Regions from separate parts of the Sivoneniella epilithica UHCC 1019 genome, predicted to be linked through region 2. Evidence: predicted binding sites of a transcription regulator. Region 2 holds the regulator's gene; the other holds the start of a gene.

Region 1 (8,294 bases), on a different contig from region 2:
TGGCGATAGCGTCCTGCTAAATGACCAGCCTGATCTGCTAATACCCAACCCTGTCCGCCCGGTGGATTGAGTAGCTCGTCCTCCATCTCTTTTTCCACATCAGCTTGCGATCTCGTTGGCACAAACGCTAACCGCGCCAAGTTGATAAATTGGGCGCGATCGCGCTCTTCTGCACGACGAATTGTAAATCCAGGCAGATCAATCATGCTCAATCTCTACTCGTATAAATTTCAGTTAGAAATTTTATGCCATGAATTATTAGCCACAAAAATAGGGGCATTTTGCGAATACCCCTACTCAAAATGGTATCAAATTTTAGCTTGCTGCCTAGACTGCCGCTAATGCAGGCTGCTCAATCCAGCGACCCATCGCCTTACCGACCACTGAAAGTTCTCGCATCAATTGGTCAAACCGCTCTGGAGTCAAAGATTGCGGACCATCCGACATCGCTTTCTTAGGATCGGGGTGAACTTCAATCATTAAGGAGTCCGTTCCAGCAGCAATAGAAGCGGCTGCCATAGAAGGCACATATTCCCACTTCCCGGTGCCATGGCTAGGATCAATCATGATGGGCAAATGGGTGAGCGATCGCAATACCGGAATACAAGATAAATCCAAGGTATTACGAGTGTACTTGCTATCGAAAGTGCGAATCCCGCGCTCACAGAGAATCACATTAGAATTGCCTGCTGCCAGAATATATTCTGCCGCCATCAACCAATCTTCAATCGTTGCCGCCATGCCACGCTTTAGCAAAATGGGTTTTCCTTGCGCGCCCACCTTTTTTAACAAAGAAAAGTTTTGCATGTTACGGGCACCAATTTGGATGATATCAGCGATCTCTGCCAAAGGCTCTAGGTCTGCTGCATCCATCAATTCAGTAATAATACCTAATCCAGTCACTTCTCGCGCCTTCGCCAGCAGCCCTAAAGCGCTTTCTCCATGTCCTTGAAACGCATAAGGAGACGTTCTTGGCTTGTAAGCTCCACCTCGAAGAAACTGGGCGCCTGCTGCTTTTACGCGCCGTGCCGTTTCCACAATCATTTCTTCATTCTCAACCGAACAAGGACCCGCCACCACGACAAGAGGATGCTGTTCCCCAAACGTAATGGCTCCATTCGGCGTAGAAACAGTGACTTCACTCGGATCACCTTGCCGATACTCCCGGCTAGCACGTTTATAGGGCTTCTCGACTCGCAAGACTTCCTCAATCCAAGGGCTTGCCTCCTGAATTTGTCGGGGGTCCAAATCGACTGTTTCACCCACTAGCCCAATGACAACCTTGTGACTGCCAACAATTTTTTCTGGGCTAAGTCCCCAACTTGAGAATTCTTCAGTCAAGCGGTTAACTTCGACTTCTGGAGAACCAGTTTTCATGACCACAATCATGGGTTTTTATCCTTAGGTACGGTGTGAATGATGTGCAAAGCACAATCTTTGATGAGAGGAGTTATGATGCTTTCTGCCGCGCTTCCCGCCAAGATGCGATCGTCCGTCCAAAATTGGTTCTAAATTCGCCCCAGCCAAACCAATTTCCGACCCGATCTTCATCCCAAGAAGCAGAAAGGGCACCATAGCTAAGACCTAAAACGCCCAATCCAAAGAAGCCTAGACTTACTAGCAAAACCACCACAGAGGGAAGTTTAAAGTAGTGCTGGCTCACAACAACGTAACTAATCACAAATGTCAACATTCCAAGACTAGATGGAATACCAGAAAAAAGCGCAATTCGCCTAACCATCCGTCTACTAACGACTTCAGGAATAGAGGACGGATTGGCAGGGGAAGACACTGTAGTTTGTCCACCCTGTTTTTTCACTTTTGCTTTCTCTAAAGAAGTTTTTTTATTAGAATTCGCGGTAGATTCAGATTTTGGATCTTGCGAACCACTTTGACGAGCCTTTCTACGGTTTTGTAGTGGCTCAAATGGTAAACGCGGAGAACTTGCAAGATTGGTTTCCTGATGCAGCCCCGCAAGTTCTTCAGGTTTATTTTTATTGTTCGATGTCTTCCAAGATTTTGATGACATACTCGCTTTTCCTGAATTAGCCGCGAATGCCCAGTTTAGTGATCAATGCACGGTAGCGGGCATTATCGCCAGCTTGAATGTAGGCAAGCAAGCTCTTTCTTTGACCAATCATCTTTAATAGACCCCTACGAGAAGAGTGGTCTTTTTTGTTGGTTTTCAGATGTCCACTGAGGCGGTTAATTCGTTCAGTTAGCATTGCTACCTGTACATCAGCAGAACCTGTGTCAGTTTCGTGAACTTGATAGGAGGAAATAATTTCTTGTTTTTGCTGTTGCAGCAGAGCCATGGGTCGTCCGAGTTTTGAGTTTACACAAAGTCAGCAGTCTTTAATAATAGCATGGGGGTTAAGGATCGCTGAAGAGTCAAAAAGCAACACTAACAAAACTGCTAATTTTATAACTTTATAAAGTTATAAGAAATTTTTAGGGGGAGATGGAGGATGTTACGACGGGGCAGGTGCCTAAGTCGCCTGGGGGCGGAATTAAACCGACGACGTGAGGTACGGCACGGGGTTCATAGGCTACGAGGGACTCGCCTTTAAATGCTAAAGAGGTGCTGGCACCTGAATCTAGCATGACGGCATCTCGAAATCCTACTTTAACAAGCGCTATGCCCAAATCTACAGAGCCGATGGGTTCGGTAGAAACGCCAATTTGAGGTTGTCCTTGTTGGTTGATGCCCCAAAACGCACGATGCCTCAATTCATTGACGCTATATAGCCGACCAAACCGTTCTATCGGCTGAGGTTTCCCATTTTCAACTAGCCAGCCAGCGGCAACAAATGCGTCAGTTACGGTGGGCATCTCGGCTTGGATAGCTGCTAATGTATTGTGCTTTTTGAAGTTAAAAGGAATAAATTGGACTGCTTCTGTGCCGATTAAAACGAGGGGCCGATTTTCTAAAAACGGAATTTCACCACGCTTGCCGGGAATAAATTGACCATGGCTTTGGCTATAAATTGGACCTAGCATCTCGTTTGATTCAAGCATTTCTAATGAGAAGAAGGTGCCATCCACGGCGGCAATTACAGGAGTATTGGCGATGATTTGAGGGATTTGCCCACGGGTATTGTAGTGAATCGTGACTGGCTTGCCGCCTGCAATAAAAATAAATGGGGTTTGATTAATGGTTCGATCGAATCGTTGTACGGGAGAGGTGAAGTTGAATCCTGTGCTAATCGATGGCATGGGGGAGCCGCCCCATGCAATATCAACCATTTCTTGAATACGAGATTGCCCAATTCGCCCGATCGCCAATAGGCTTTGTGATTGACCTGCCAGTTGCTCATCGGCATCGTTCATTGTTAGAGCTGCGGTATATCCTGCTGCTTGCACAGACTCTAGGGCGGCTTTGTCAAATTTGCCTTCTGGATAGGTGAAGTAGCGAATGGATCTGCCTAGCTCTGCTTCTAGAATGCGTTTAGATTCCTGGGTTTCGAGCAGCAGTTGAGCCGGAGTTAGCCCCTCCATCACAGTGTGGTTGACGCTGTGAGAGGCGATCGTGATGAGGGGATCTTTCACCATTTCCCGCAGTTGCTCCCAGTTAAGGCTAGAGCGTCCCATTTGTTTGCCAACTTTAACGGTATAGATCGAAAAAAGTGCGGGGTAGTTATATTTCTTTAAAAGGGGATATACATAGTCATAATGCCCTTTGTAGCCATCATCGAAGCTGAGCAAAATCGGTTTGGCTGGTAATGGGCTGCCGGTGCGGAGATGCACCACAAGCTGATCCATGCTGATGGGAGTTAGCCCTTTTTGTTTGATTAGCTGTAGGTGCTGCTCAAACTCTTGGGGTGTGACATCAAAAAACACCAGTTTTTCCGGCAGGATGTCGTGATACATCATGACGGGGACTTTGGCTTCCCGTGCCAAAGAATTGATTTCGGGAAAAGGGCTAGGACTGAGATATGCCATAACTTGAGGGGCAATCTGACCGACGATCGCGCCCATCCCAAAAGCTGGCTGTTCAACCCAATTGGCGGTTTGAGAAATGTTGCTAATGAGTTGAATCAACCCATTGGTGGTTTGAGTCACTTGGGTTGGTGGGCAGTCGGGATTTTTGACAGGTGCCAGCGGTTCTCCAACGGCAGATTGTTCAGGGGTGCCATTGGCATCCAAGGATTGAGCAATAGTTAGGGCTGCTGAGGCAGGGTGCGATCGCTCAATTGCACAAAATAGGAGCGGCGTAATCACAGCGATCGCCAGTCGCGATCTTTGTTTAAAAGAAATCAAAGGACTCATTCGATTGAATTTGATAAAAAACTTATCCACGCTGCCCATAGTTCACCAAGCTTCATAAGTTCCCTAGACATATCTACTCTATAACGATAGCTTTGTCAGTTTTTTTGACGTTTTTTCGCGAATAGATTACGTCTTTTTTGGTCTAAGTCCTTATCAGCGGTGATTGTCTTGAAATCTTACTAGCCTAGAAAATCACTGGAACGGATTTTACAGAGTGTTATTTGAAGCTTTTTCATACATCGGCAAGGTTATCATCGACTAGGTACTTGGGCATAAAAATTGCTCCGTACAACCCCCGGCTATCACTGTCCCCCTTAGTAAGAGAGACTACAGGGAGTGTATTCAATTATGTATAAATACTTAGCAAGAGAAAATAACAGGTCGCCCAATGCCTAGCAGTTATGTAGTTTATAAGGGTGTCATTTTTTTAGCGTTCAAGAAAGAGAATGAGTTTTGTATAAAAGATTACAGAATAACCAGGTCGGAAAAGATGGAATTCATTAAGGGTTATTTTGTTTTTTTCTTTAGACATCCTTAAAAGGTGTGATGACATCTATCAATCTATGCGTTAAGCATCTGAATGTTCGCTTCAAACTTTTTGAAGTCTTGCGATCGCTCAGGGTTCCGCTGATTGCTCAGTTTGCTCACCTTCCTAAGTAATTAGGCTTGTAACTAGGATGCCGTTCATCAAAGTGTCGCTCATTAATCCAGTGAGGAATTCCTACTAATGACCATGAAAATTCCGTTTAAGCCTTCAGCCCGGAGGAAGCAGCGTTTAGCACCAATCCAAACGAACCAATGGCGATCGCTCGATTGGTACTCTAGAAAGCTATCCCCCAGCGCTCAAGCCTGTATTCCGCTGGCTCTGATCATTGTATTGATTTGGGGATATGAAGCGTTTGCCCAAGGTGCGCCTACGTTGGCAGATGTCGCAAGAACCACTGAAACCCTAAAAGTGGGTCTCGACACCATGTGGGTGCTGGTGGCTGGCATGTTGGTCTTCTTCATGAACGCTGGTTTTTGCATGTTAGAAACTGGCTTCTGTCGTCAGAAGAATGCTGTGAATGTTCTCGCTAAAAACCTGATTGTGTTCTCCCTTGCCACGATCGCATTCTGGGCGATCGGATTTGGGTTAATGTTCAGCACTACTAGCGGTGGTTTCATCGGTAGTGGCGGCTTGTTCTTAACAGGTGCGGACAATAGCCCAGCCACAGGAGACGCTTATCAAGGAATCTTTAGTGCGATCAGTTGGACAGGGGTGCCCCTGCTGGCAAAATTTTTCTTTCAGCTTGTCTTTGCCGGAACTGCCGCCACGATCGTATCTGGAGCCGTAGCAGAACGCATCAAGTTTGTGAGCTTTTTAATTTTTAGCGTGTTATTAGTTGGCATTGCTTATCCCATAACAGGTCATTGGATTTGGGGCGGCGGCTGGCTAGCAACGTTGGGCTTCTGGGATTTTGCCGGTTCAACCGTGGTTCACTCAATGGGCGGATGGGCTGCCCTAATGGGTGCCGCGATCCTTGGTCCTCGTTTGGGCAAATATGGAACAGACGGTCACTCAAACGCACTGCCTGCACACAACATGAGCATTGCCACATTAGGCGCTCTAATTTTGTGGTTGGGCTGGTTTGGCTTTAACCCTGGTTCGACGATGGCAGTGGGTGATGGTTCGCTAATTTCTCACATTGCCATTACGACCAACACAGGGGGTGCATTTGGTGGTATTGCTGCAACTATCACGGCATGGCTTTATCTAGGCAAGCCGGATCTGTCCATGATCATCAACGGCGTTTTGGCAGGTTTAGTAGCAGTCACAGCAGGGTGCGCCTTTATTACGATTCCAGCCGCCGCTGTAATTGGTACGGTTGGTGGGATTTTAGTCGTGTTTGCAGTAGGGTTCTTTGACAAGCTTAAGATTGATGACCCGGTTGGGGCAACTTCGGTTCACCTAGTGTGTGGAGTCTGGGGAACTTTAGCGATAGGTCTATTTGCAGTGGGACCCAGCGACGTAGCAGGTGCATTGTATTCAGCAGGTCCAAAGGCAGGGCTACTCTTGGGTGGTGGAATTGAACAGCTTTGGTATCAATTTGTAGGTGTTATGACAGTTGGCGGCTTTACGGTTCTGGTTTCTACTATCTTCTGGGTAGTATTGAAGTCAACCTTAGGTATCCGAGTGACTGAAGAGGAAGAGCTAATCGGTCTAGACATTAGCGAACATGGTATGGAAGCGTATGCAGGGTTCGTGAAAGACAGCACGGGTTCTACCTCTGACCTATCCGGTGGTGTGGGTAGCCCTGGAGTTGCCAGCCGAAATTATTAAGCCAAACGACAAAACTGAGTAGCTATTGCTTGGAAAATTAGATTGACTTAATAGAGGCTTTTTAAAGATGAGGTGGAAGACGAAGGCTTAGGGATGCATGAGTATGAAGAAGCTGAAGGCGAAGGCACTATAACTGAAATGGACTTTGCCACTAAGATTTCTAAATTTTAACTTTTGCTCAACTAATTTCTTTGCACTGAAATCTAGTCACAAATAAAGGCTATCTTAGTGGCTGCAAACAGTTTTTGAACTGATTTGTAACCGTTGCTAAGATAGCCTTTACAATCTGATCGAATGTGTTTGATGGAAGTAAGTGTTTAGACGTTTTAGCGTGCCAACCTGGGCTATTCCCTTAAGTTTAGTGAGTGGGCTGCTACTCCCAATTGTGCTGCTGAGTGTTCATCGAGATAGTGTGCGGAGTTCTTCTCAAGTTCGCGCCTCTACGGTTGAGGAACCAACGCCATACTCAACGCCCCATGTATCATCAGCCAGTTCTACTGCTGCCAATGGTGATTTTGGAGTGCGACGGCAGTTGAATTATGCCGAATGGGTGGAACTGCTAAAACGGGAGGCGATCGCGATCGCGGATCAAACACCGACCCACTTAAAAGTTTTAGCGGGGGATTCCTTAAGTTTATGGTTTCCGAGCAATCTGCTGCCCGCAGGAGCTACTTGGCTCAATCAAGGCATTTCGGGTGAAACGTCCTATGGGCTGCTGAAACGAGTTAAGTTTTTGGATCAAACCAAGCCCCAAACTATTTTTGTCATGATTGGAATTAATGACTTAATTAGAGGGGTGAGGGGTGAAACGTTGGTTGCCAATCAGCGAGAGATTGTGCGCCATCTTAAAGCCGCCCATCCCCAAGCGAGAATTGTGATTCAATCGATTTTGCCCCACGGCGGCGATCGCGCGAGTCGGCGGTATCTTGCCTCTGTCAAAGGTGATCCGGCTGCCAAAGAGCATCCCCTGTGGGTGGAGCGATTGCCCACGATTTCAAGCCGCTGGATTCGCACAATTAATGAAAAACTAGCGCGGGTCGCCCAAGATGAAGGCGTAGAGTATTTAGATTTGCACAGCGATTTTGCAGATGCCCAGGGTTACCTTAAAGATGAACTAACCACCGATGGTTTACATTTGAGCGTTGCTGGATATGCCCTTTGGCGATCGAAGCTAGAGCAAGCGGGCGAAGTTGTTGCCAAACCTCCCATTTCGCGTTTGGGGACTTCTCCTTAAGGAAGTGGCACTTTTTTAGAAGAGAGTGTCAAGATTGGGGTAGGAGATGAGCAAATGCCGAATTCCTATATGCCCGAACCGACTGTCTCGATCGCCCAGCACTATCACGAGAGAACCAAATACGATCCCAGAACGATCAACGCTAAAAGTAAACCACCGGATTGGAATCAGCAACCCATTCCGTTCAAAGAATACAAAATTGGCAGTTCGTTTGATCTCAAGCCATTCCTCACGGAGAATCCTGAAAAGTTTGCCGATGATCCTATAGGCAAGTGGTGGCAGCGGATTTCTCAGCTTTTGTTTTGCAGCTATGGCTTAACAGGTATGGTTCCTACGGTTGGCGAACCTCATTATTTGAGGGCGGCTCCCTCAGCGGGTGGGCTTTACCCGGCGGAACTCTATCTAGTGTCGCGGGGGACTCCTTTAATCCCCGCCGGGTTGTTCAACTATCAAGCGCGTACCCATTCCCTC
Region 2 (8,294 bases):
TGAAGCACTCCTTTAGCAGACCGACCCGCTAAAGATTTAACTGAGGTTTCGTCCGATAAAATTTCCCACAGGGGGATGCTCAATTCTTGGGAAGCTTTGACCAAAGAATCGATCGTGGTTTTGCCAATGCCGCGACGAGGTGTGTTGATGACGCGCAGGAGGCTGATGGTGTCAAAGGGGTTGGCGATCGCCCTGAGATATCCCAGCACATCCTTAATTTCTTTGCGATCGTAGAACCGCAGTCCGCCCACGACTTTATAGGGAATTTGTAATTTTACCAGCGAGTCTTCCATTGCCCGCGATTGAGCATTGGTGCGATACAAAATGGCAAACTTACCGTGGTGTAGTTCAGGATGCTTTGCCTCTAACTGGCGAATTTGATTGGTGACAAATTCTGCTTCTGACGTTTCATCATCGGCTCGATATAAGAAGATCGGTTCACCTTCACCCCGCGTCGGTTTCAGCACTTTATCAATGCGTTCGGTGTTGTTGTCGATCAGTTGATTGGCAACTTCTAAAATATTTCGGGTCGAACGATAGTTTTCCTCCAGCTTGACCATTGTGCGGGTGTCGTCGTCATGCAGGCGATCGCCAAAATCATCCTGAAACCCCATCAGAATCGTGAAATCTGCCGCCCGAAATGAATAAATAGATTGATCCGCATCACCCACCACAAACACCGAGCGATACTCCCATTCGTTAAAGGTGTTAGAGTTTTCACCATTGGTCACGAGCAGACTGATCAAATCGTATTGCGTCCGGTTTGTGTCTTGATATTCATCCACCAACACATGGCGAAAACGCTTGTGCCAATAGGCGCGGACTTGCTCATTTTGTTTCAACAACTGGACTGGCGTAAGAATCAGATCATCAAAATCCAGCGCATTATTTGCCGACAACGTGTCTTGATACATGCTGTAGACATTGGCAATCACTCGTCCGCGAAAATTAGACTGATCTTTTTCTAAATCTTGGGGCGAGAGGCTCTTATTTTTCGCGTTACTAATGGCATAGCGAACCGATTTTGGATCAAACTTTTTGTCGTCTAAGTTAAGTTTTTGAGTGACAATTTCTTTGACTAAACTTTGAGCATCCGATTCGTCAAAAATAGAAAAATTGCGGGTCCATTTGCGCCCACTACCATCTTGATATTTTTCGATGTCAAACCGCAAAATTCGGGCACAAAGCGCATGAAATGTCCCAATCCAAAGCTCTTTGGTAATATTTTTGTAAACGTAAGATCTTAGCCGGGTTTGTTCAATAGGAGAGAGCGCATCTAAGGGTTTACCAAAATCGCTGCGGGCTTTTTGATCGGCAAATAATTTTTCGATTCGCTCTTTCATTTCCCGTGCGGCTTTGTTTGTAAAGGTGACCGCCAGGATGTTTTCAGGATCAACGCGATGATTTAGGACTAGGTTTGCAATGCGGTAGGTGAGCGCCCGCGTTTTGCCAGAACCCGCTCCTGCTACTACCAACAGCGGTCCACAGTAGTGTTCTACGGCACGACGCTGAGAGGAATTGAGGTGGCTGATATCGAGAGTCTGGCTCATGGAGGCTATTTTGCGGAAGGTGCAGTTTCTAGATAAGGGTATCGCATCTTGCTAAATCCTGTGGGGTTTGACCAAGAGGATATCGGAGTTTACTGGGGCGATCGCCCCCTGAATGAAACAAATGATTGGTGCGGTCAACCAGGATTGCTTTGCCTAAGCCATGCCCAAAATCTCGTAGCCCGCATCCACATAAAGAATCTGCCCTGTCATGCCGCTGGATAGATCACTGCACAAAAAAGCGGCAGTGTTTCCCACTTCTGTTTGGGTGACGGTGCGACGTAAGGGCGCGACGGCTTCCACATGATGAATCATATCCAAAATTCCGCCCACCGCAGAGGATGCCAGAGTGCGGATGGGTCCGGCAGAAATGCCATTCACTCGAATCTTTTGAGGTCCCAGTTCCGCTGCCAAATATCGGACGCTCATTTCCAAACCCGCTTTGGCGATCCCCATGACGTTGTAATTGGGGATCACTCGCACACCACCTAAATAGGTAAGTGTGACAATGCTGCCGCCTTCGGTCATCAATGGCTTTGCTGCACCACAGAGCTTAACGAGGGAGTAGGTGCTTATATCCAGTGCTGTGGCGAACCCGGAGCGAGATGTTTCCACGAAGCCGCCTGTCAGGTCATCTCGGTTGGCAAATGCTAGACAGTGAATCAAAATGTCGATTCTGCCCCACTTATCGCCTACGGTTTCAAAGGCAGATTGAATTTGAGCATCATCTTGAACGTTTAATGGAACAAATACACTGGGATTGAGGGGTTCTACCAACTCAGCTACCTTTTTTTCCATTTTCCCTTTTTCATCGGGTAGATAGGAAATGCCAATGTTCGCGCCGGCTTTGTGAAGCTGTTGGGCAATGCCCCACGCGATCGAGCGGTTATTAGCGATTCCGGTTACAAGGGCGTTTTTCCCAGTCAAGTCCAGCATGGCAATCAATCCTTTGAGGGCACCTATGAGGATACTGAAATATGGGGTATAAAGATAGCACTCCTAGTTAGTTCAAGAGTTCTAAAGTTTAGCTGCAAAAAGGATTTCAATAGATGCCCGTAATTATTTTTGCAATGAATTTTGTTCAATTTGCCAAGCTGCGGTTAAGATACTGATACTTTCTAGGCTCTTTATATGGGTAAGAAAGCGGTAGGTAAGTGACTCTAAGCTTTTGTATAGGGGCTGCGATCGCCTTATTTTGTAACAAAGGGTACAAAAAACCCTTTAGGAGTGCGTTTAAGTATTCTAAGTTACAGAGTTGAATGCTAATTATTCGGCATGTTTTATTCAACGAGTTGGCACGTAGTAAGGACTCCGAGCAGGGGAATATGGTTGTGACGCAAGATAGACCACTGGCATCGGTATTTCGTCAGATGGGAAGTGGGGTGTTTCCACCCGTTGTTGAATCGTTTGAACGGGGTAAAACGATTTTTTTTCCAGGCGATCCTGCTGAGCGCGTCTACTTCCTAGTTAAGGGAGCCGTAAAGCTTTCTAGGGTATACGAAGCAGGGGAAGAAATTACAGTTGCATTGTTGAGAGAAAATAGTGTGTTTGGGGTGCTGTCGCTGATTACAGGACATCGTTCCGATCGCTTTTATCATGCTGTGGCGTTTACGCCTGTGGAGTTGCTTTCAGTACCGATTGAACAGGTTGAGAAAGCGTTAAAAGATAACCCTGATCTATCGATGATTTTGCTGCAAGGGTTGTCTTCGCGCATTTTGCAGACTGAAATGATGATTGAAACGCTGGCTCATCGCGATATGGGTTCTCGATTGGTTAGCTTTTTGTTGATTCTGTGCCGAGATTTTGGTACGCCCAGTAAAGAAGGAATTACGATTGATCTGAAGCTCTCGCATCAGGCGATCGCAGAAGCGATCGGCTCTACCCGTGTGACGGTCACTCGGCTTTTAGGCGACTTACGGCAAGATAATATGGTTTCGATTCATAAAAAGAAAATTACTGTGCATAATCCTGTAACCTTAAGTCAGCAGTTTACGTGATGAGCTAGAAACCAGCAGTTTATTAAAAATAAGAGTTGTGCGCTCACAAATTCGCAAGTGAGTAGAGCCATCATCAAAGATTCATGGGGTAGGCTATAGATGAGTTTGCCCCTGTTTGCATTGCAAAGGTTAGGGCGTTTTGGTTTGGAGCAGCGATGTCTACGGGGCTGATCCTAATATTTGCAATATTGGTAATTGGTGGTGTGATTGCCACTGTGGGCGATCGCATTGGCACCAAAGTTGGGAAAGCTCGCCTCAGCCTATTTAACTTACGCCCGCGTCGCACGGCAACCTTAATCACCATTTTGACGGGGATCGTCGTTGCTGCTTCCACCTTGGGGATTCTATTTGCAACCAGTGGTCCATTACGCACCGGAGTCTTTGAATTAGGCGCACTTCAACGCAAGCTAAGACGGGCACGCACTGACCTAAACGATGCAAAAAGTCAGTTAGAAACGGCTCAAGCTCAAAAGCAACGTACTGAAGCCGAATTAAACCGGGCAAAAGCCCAAGAAATTGAGGCTCAAAAGCAACTAATGAGTACTCAAAAACAGATTCAAACCATTGGCGGCTCTTTGAAAAGCGCGATCGCCGAACGGAACCGTGCCATGAGCGATCGCGTTACAGTACAGCGGACTCTTGAACAAAACCGCAGCCAACTTGCCACTATCTCTGAGCAAGTATTGCAATTTCGAGCCAATATTAGCCGACTGCAAGCAGAGCAGAGTCAAGTTGTGGCAGTGGCAGAAGAGGAAATTAAAGCCAAAAGTGCAATCATTAGTGAGCGGGAAGGGCGACTGAAACAGCTAGAAGCTCAGCAAGATTTTTTGGTGCAAGAAATTGGCAAGCTGGAGCGAGAAGCCGAGGGGTTGCGCCGGGGTAATGTGGCAATCCAGCGGGGGCAAGTGCTTTCTTCGGCGGTGGTGCGGATTCTTGACCCACGCTCTACCCAAGGCGCGATCGATCAGCTTTTACGAGAAGCCAATCGCTCTGCAACTCAATTGGTGCGACCTGGCACAAAACCGCAGGGACAAATCATTCAAATTACCAAAGCCGAAGTGGATCAACTGATCAGGCAAGTGAGTAACGGTCAAGATTATGTAGTCCGTATTTCGTCAGCTGCCAATTATCTTACTGGAGAAAACCTGGTTCAAGTTTTTGCAGAAGCGGCTCCCAACCGGATTGTTTTTCAAGAAGGGGATCTGATTGCTGCCACGTCTCTAAATCCAGCTAGCTTGAGCGAGGTTCAAATTCAGCAGCGAATTAATCTGCTAGTAACCGCAGCCGGATTTAGGGCGCGGCGTTTGGGAATTCTGACTGATACGGTGCAAATTGGCGATGGGCGAGTCCAAGATCTATTGACATTTATCGAAAAGCTGCAAGGGTACAACGAGACGATCGAGCTAAGAACGATCGCGGAGGAAAAAACATTGACAGCAGGTCCTCTAAAAGTAAATCTGGTGGCAGTACAGAATGGCAAAGAGTTACTGCGATCGCAATAACTCTATCAGTCCTGGCAACAGTACACTAGCAATGATTCCCTTTGAGCAACGATTTACTTTTAGCGATCGCCTTCTCAAAAAATGGTTAAAGGTTTTCTGACATGGTAGACCATCGCTTGCACCCACCCTTAATACAGCTATCTCCTGACCTTGATCAAGACGACTCCTATATTGACTATCACTATCACACCCCCGGCGAGATTCCGGGCACCCTTGATATTGATCCCAAAGCCCCCCCACCCGTCATCATTTTGATTGACTACTCTAAAAAGGGCGCTAGCCGACGCGAACTCGATACCCCCGAAGAAATCATTCCTTATCTAGATACCGAATCAGTTTCCTGGGTCGATGTAAAAGGATTTGGCAATGAAGATATTATGCAGCGATTGGGGGAAGTCTTTAATCTGCATCCGCTCGTGTTAGAAGACGTGGTGAATGTTCCTCAGCGACCCAAAGTGGAAGAACACCCAGAGCAACTGCTGATCATCGCGCGCATGGTCACTTTACGGGACGACGAAGAAACATTTGAAAGTGAGCAGGTTAGTTTTATCTTGGGTCGGCACTACTTGCTCACGGTTCAAGAAGAACCCCGCTACGACAGCTTTGGTCCTATTCGAGAACGGATTCGCACCAGTAAAGGAACCATTTGCTGTAATGGGGCTGATTATCTCACCTATGCCCTGCTAGATTCGATTATTGATGGTTTTTTTCCGGTTCTAGAGATCTATGGTGAACAGCTAGAAGAACTAGAAGATGAAGTAGTAGCCAATCCTAATCGCCAAACTCTGCAAAAGATTCATGAGCTTAAACGTCAGCTACTGACCCTGCGTCGAGCCATTTGGCCTCAGCGGGATGCGATTAATGCCTTGATTCGAGATGGCAGTGATTTGATTAGCAACGATGTCCGTGTTTATTTGCGCGACTGCTATGACCACACGATCCAGGTGTTGGATATGGTGGAAACTTACCGTGAACTGGCTTCTAGCTTGATGGATATCTATCTGTCGTCTGTTAGTAACAAAATGAACGAAGTGATGAAGGTATTAACAGTAACATCTTCTATCTTCATTCCATTAACGTTCATTGCTGGGGTTTATGGCATGAACTTTAATCCTGAAAAGTCGCCGTTCAACATGCCAGAGTTGAATGCTTACTGGGGATATCCTATTTGTTTAGCGGTGATGTTGGCGATCGCGATCGCCATGGTGGCTTTGTTTTGGCGCAGGGGCTGGTTTGAAAATATGTCAGCCGTAAAGCCTCCTAGCAATTCTGACAAAAAAGCGATCGGGATGGGTAATCTTCGATGAGATCGATAGACCCAATCATTTTGGTAATTTACCTAATTGTGATCACCTGGGCACTGTCCAAGATTGTGAGCAGTTTTAATGATGAATATACCGTTTCTTTAGATGAGGAAATTTTAAAGCAGCAGTTAGCCGATCAAAATCTTCAAGATATAGTAGGCGTTGGTTTTGATTTTGAGAAACGCTACGAGTTCGGCAAAGATGACAAGCTGAAACAGTTTGGAGTCAAAGTGACCAATAAATCACAGACTCATTCTATCTACATCGATTGGGACTATTGCGCCACGACCGATTTGCAAGGGCGATCGCGCCGCGTGACCCGTCTTATTCCTGGCACCACTTTAGATTTATTTCAAAATCAGGTCTTTAGTACTGTTGCCCCCGGTGCCACCTTAAAAGAAATTATTACCGCAGAAGACGTTTTAAAGCGCAAAGAGCCGAAAGACAAAGATGCTGCCGTGGCGCTGGAAATGGAAGTGAGCAAACCGCTGCTCGACTTTGAAGCGCTTAAAAAAAGTAAAGATGATCCCCCCAAGAAAAAATACGCCCGATTTATCAGCAGAATAGACCCCTTGGAGTTTAGTCTCGACTTAGCGCTGCGACTGATTGGCTCTACCTATAGTGCAGAGGGCGATCGCATTCAACTACGCTGCAAGTTCATTCTAAAAAAATTGCCATGGCAAGCCGGATTACCTTGGAACCCAAGATAGTCTCAGCTTTTTCTCTTTTCCCTCTTTCCTCTTCCCTTCAACTACACTAGTCTTGGAAAGAGTAGGCGAGATGGTTGCGAGTTGCGATGCAGTTCGAGGAAAGTCCGGGCTTCCGAAAGACCAAACTTGCTGGGTAACGCCCAGTGCGAGCGATCGTGAGGATAGTGCCACAGAAATATACCGCCGAAGAGTGACAACTGAGGTACGAGAAGTAAGGATTGAGAATTTCACTCATAACTCATAACTCATAACTCATAACTACTCTGGCAAGGGTGCAAAGGTGCGGTAAGAGCGCACCAGCAGCATTGAGAAGTGCTGGCTAGGTAAACCCCGGTTGGATGCAAGGCAGTAGGAGCTAGGGTTGGTCTTTTTCCCGCTCCGGCAGGGATGCAATGCATCTTTGCGAGTCCGCTAAAGGCGTTTGGCAACAACCGCCTTAGATAGATAACCGTCCCCTTTTAGGTGAACAGAACCCGGCTTATGTCCTGCTCTTTCCTCAAATGAGTAACTCAATAAAATCAAAAATTCCCCTGGTCATGTTGAACAGAGGAATTCAAAATCTAATGAGTTTACCGCAACGCCGTCTTACCTCAGTTTTTGACCTGGTGCTAGACCAGGTGGGCACCAACTGCCTGTGCTTTAAGTTTCCGGAATTACATGATCATCTTTAGTGACATGCCCGGTCTACTGCCGCCAGACTTCGTAGTTCCCTTATTCAGAAGGCATAGATCATAAAACATTATTGGTAGTCACCAACGCCGTAGTAAACCTTTGCCTATTCTAGCGGGTATCTAGTTGCAAGAGAAGGGGCAAGGATTAGGGAGCAGGGGGCGGAAGTTGAGAACTTGAGCTAAACCTATTCCCTATTTCCTGCTCACTTCCGTTCTGGATGGGGCATATCTTCAGAGGGTTCAATGCCAAGGCGGTTAATCTCGTTAATCATTTGATAGAGCCGTCCTAAGTCGCGCTGGTTGAAATGCAGGAGAAGGCGAGATTTGCCAATGGATATATCTTGAGCCTCTTGAGGAAGAGCGTGGCTCTTTTCAATCTGTCCTTTTACCAAAATGTCGCTGAAGTGATGGTTGAGATAATCTACGGCTTTATCAGAAATTTCGATGTTGAGGCGCATGACTAGGCGATTGCCCACATAGCGACAGGAATGGAAGGCGCTATAGAAGCGGGTAATGATGTCACAGGCTTCATCTAGCCGATCAGTAATCGTAAATAGGCTGAA

Evidence for each region. Region 2 encodes NtcA, which controls nitrogen genes in cyanobacteria. Its sites were predicted from a motif close to TTTGTANNNNNNNNTACAAA; they were not measured.
Region 1: AB3R30_RS18175 (ammonium transporter) is a predicted target of NtcA. The motif match lies at 4,722-4,741, and genes of this name have one in related genera.

Annotation. Positions count from the first base shown of each region.
Region 1 covers NZ_JBFPDP010000033.1:27,458-35,751, forward strand. The annotation lists gene AB3R30_RS18150 (GNAT family N-acetyltransferase) at 1-206, opposite strand, end outside; gene aroF (3-deoxy-7-phosphoheptulonate synthase) at 328-1,389, opposite strand; gene AB3R30_RS18160 (photosystem II biosynthesis protein) at 1,451-2,029, opposite strand; gene rpsO (30S ribosomal protein S15) at 2,046-2,315, opposite strand; gene AB3R30_RS18170 (polysaccharide deacetylase family protein) at 2,452-4,260, opposite strand; gene AB3R30_RS18175 (ammonium transporter) at 4,997-6,589, shown strand; gene AB3R30_RS18180 (GDSL-type esterase/lipase family protein) at 6,921-7,823, shown strand; gene AB3R30_RS18185 (SagB/ThcOx family dehydrogenase) at 7,878-8,294, shown strand, end outside.
Region 2 covers NZ_JBFPDP010000017.1:20,795-29,088, forward strand. The annotation lists gene pcrA (DNA helicase PcrA) at 1-1,550, opposite strand, end outside; gene fabI (enoyl-ACP reductase FabI) at 1,704-2,483, opposite strand; gene ntcA (global nitrogen regulator NtcA) at 2,807-3,544, shown strand; gene AB3R30_RS12370 (DUF3084 domain-containing protein) at 3,700-5,046, shown strand; gene corA (magnesium/cobalt transporter CorA) at 5,148-6,353, shown strand; gene AB3R30_RS12380 (hypothetical protein) at 6,350-7,060, shown strand; RNA gene rnpB (RNase P RNA component class A) at 7,119-7,556, shown strand; RNA gene ssrS (6S RNA) at 7,626-7,830, opposite strand; gene AB3R30_RS12395 (LOG family protein) at 7,935-8,294, opposite strand, start outside.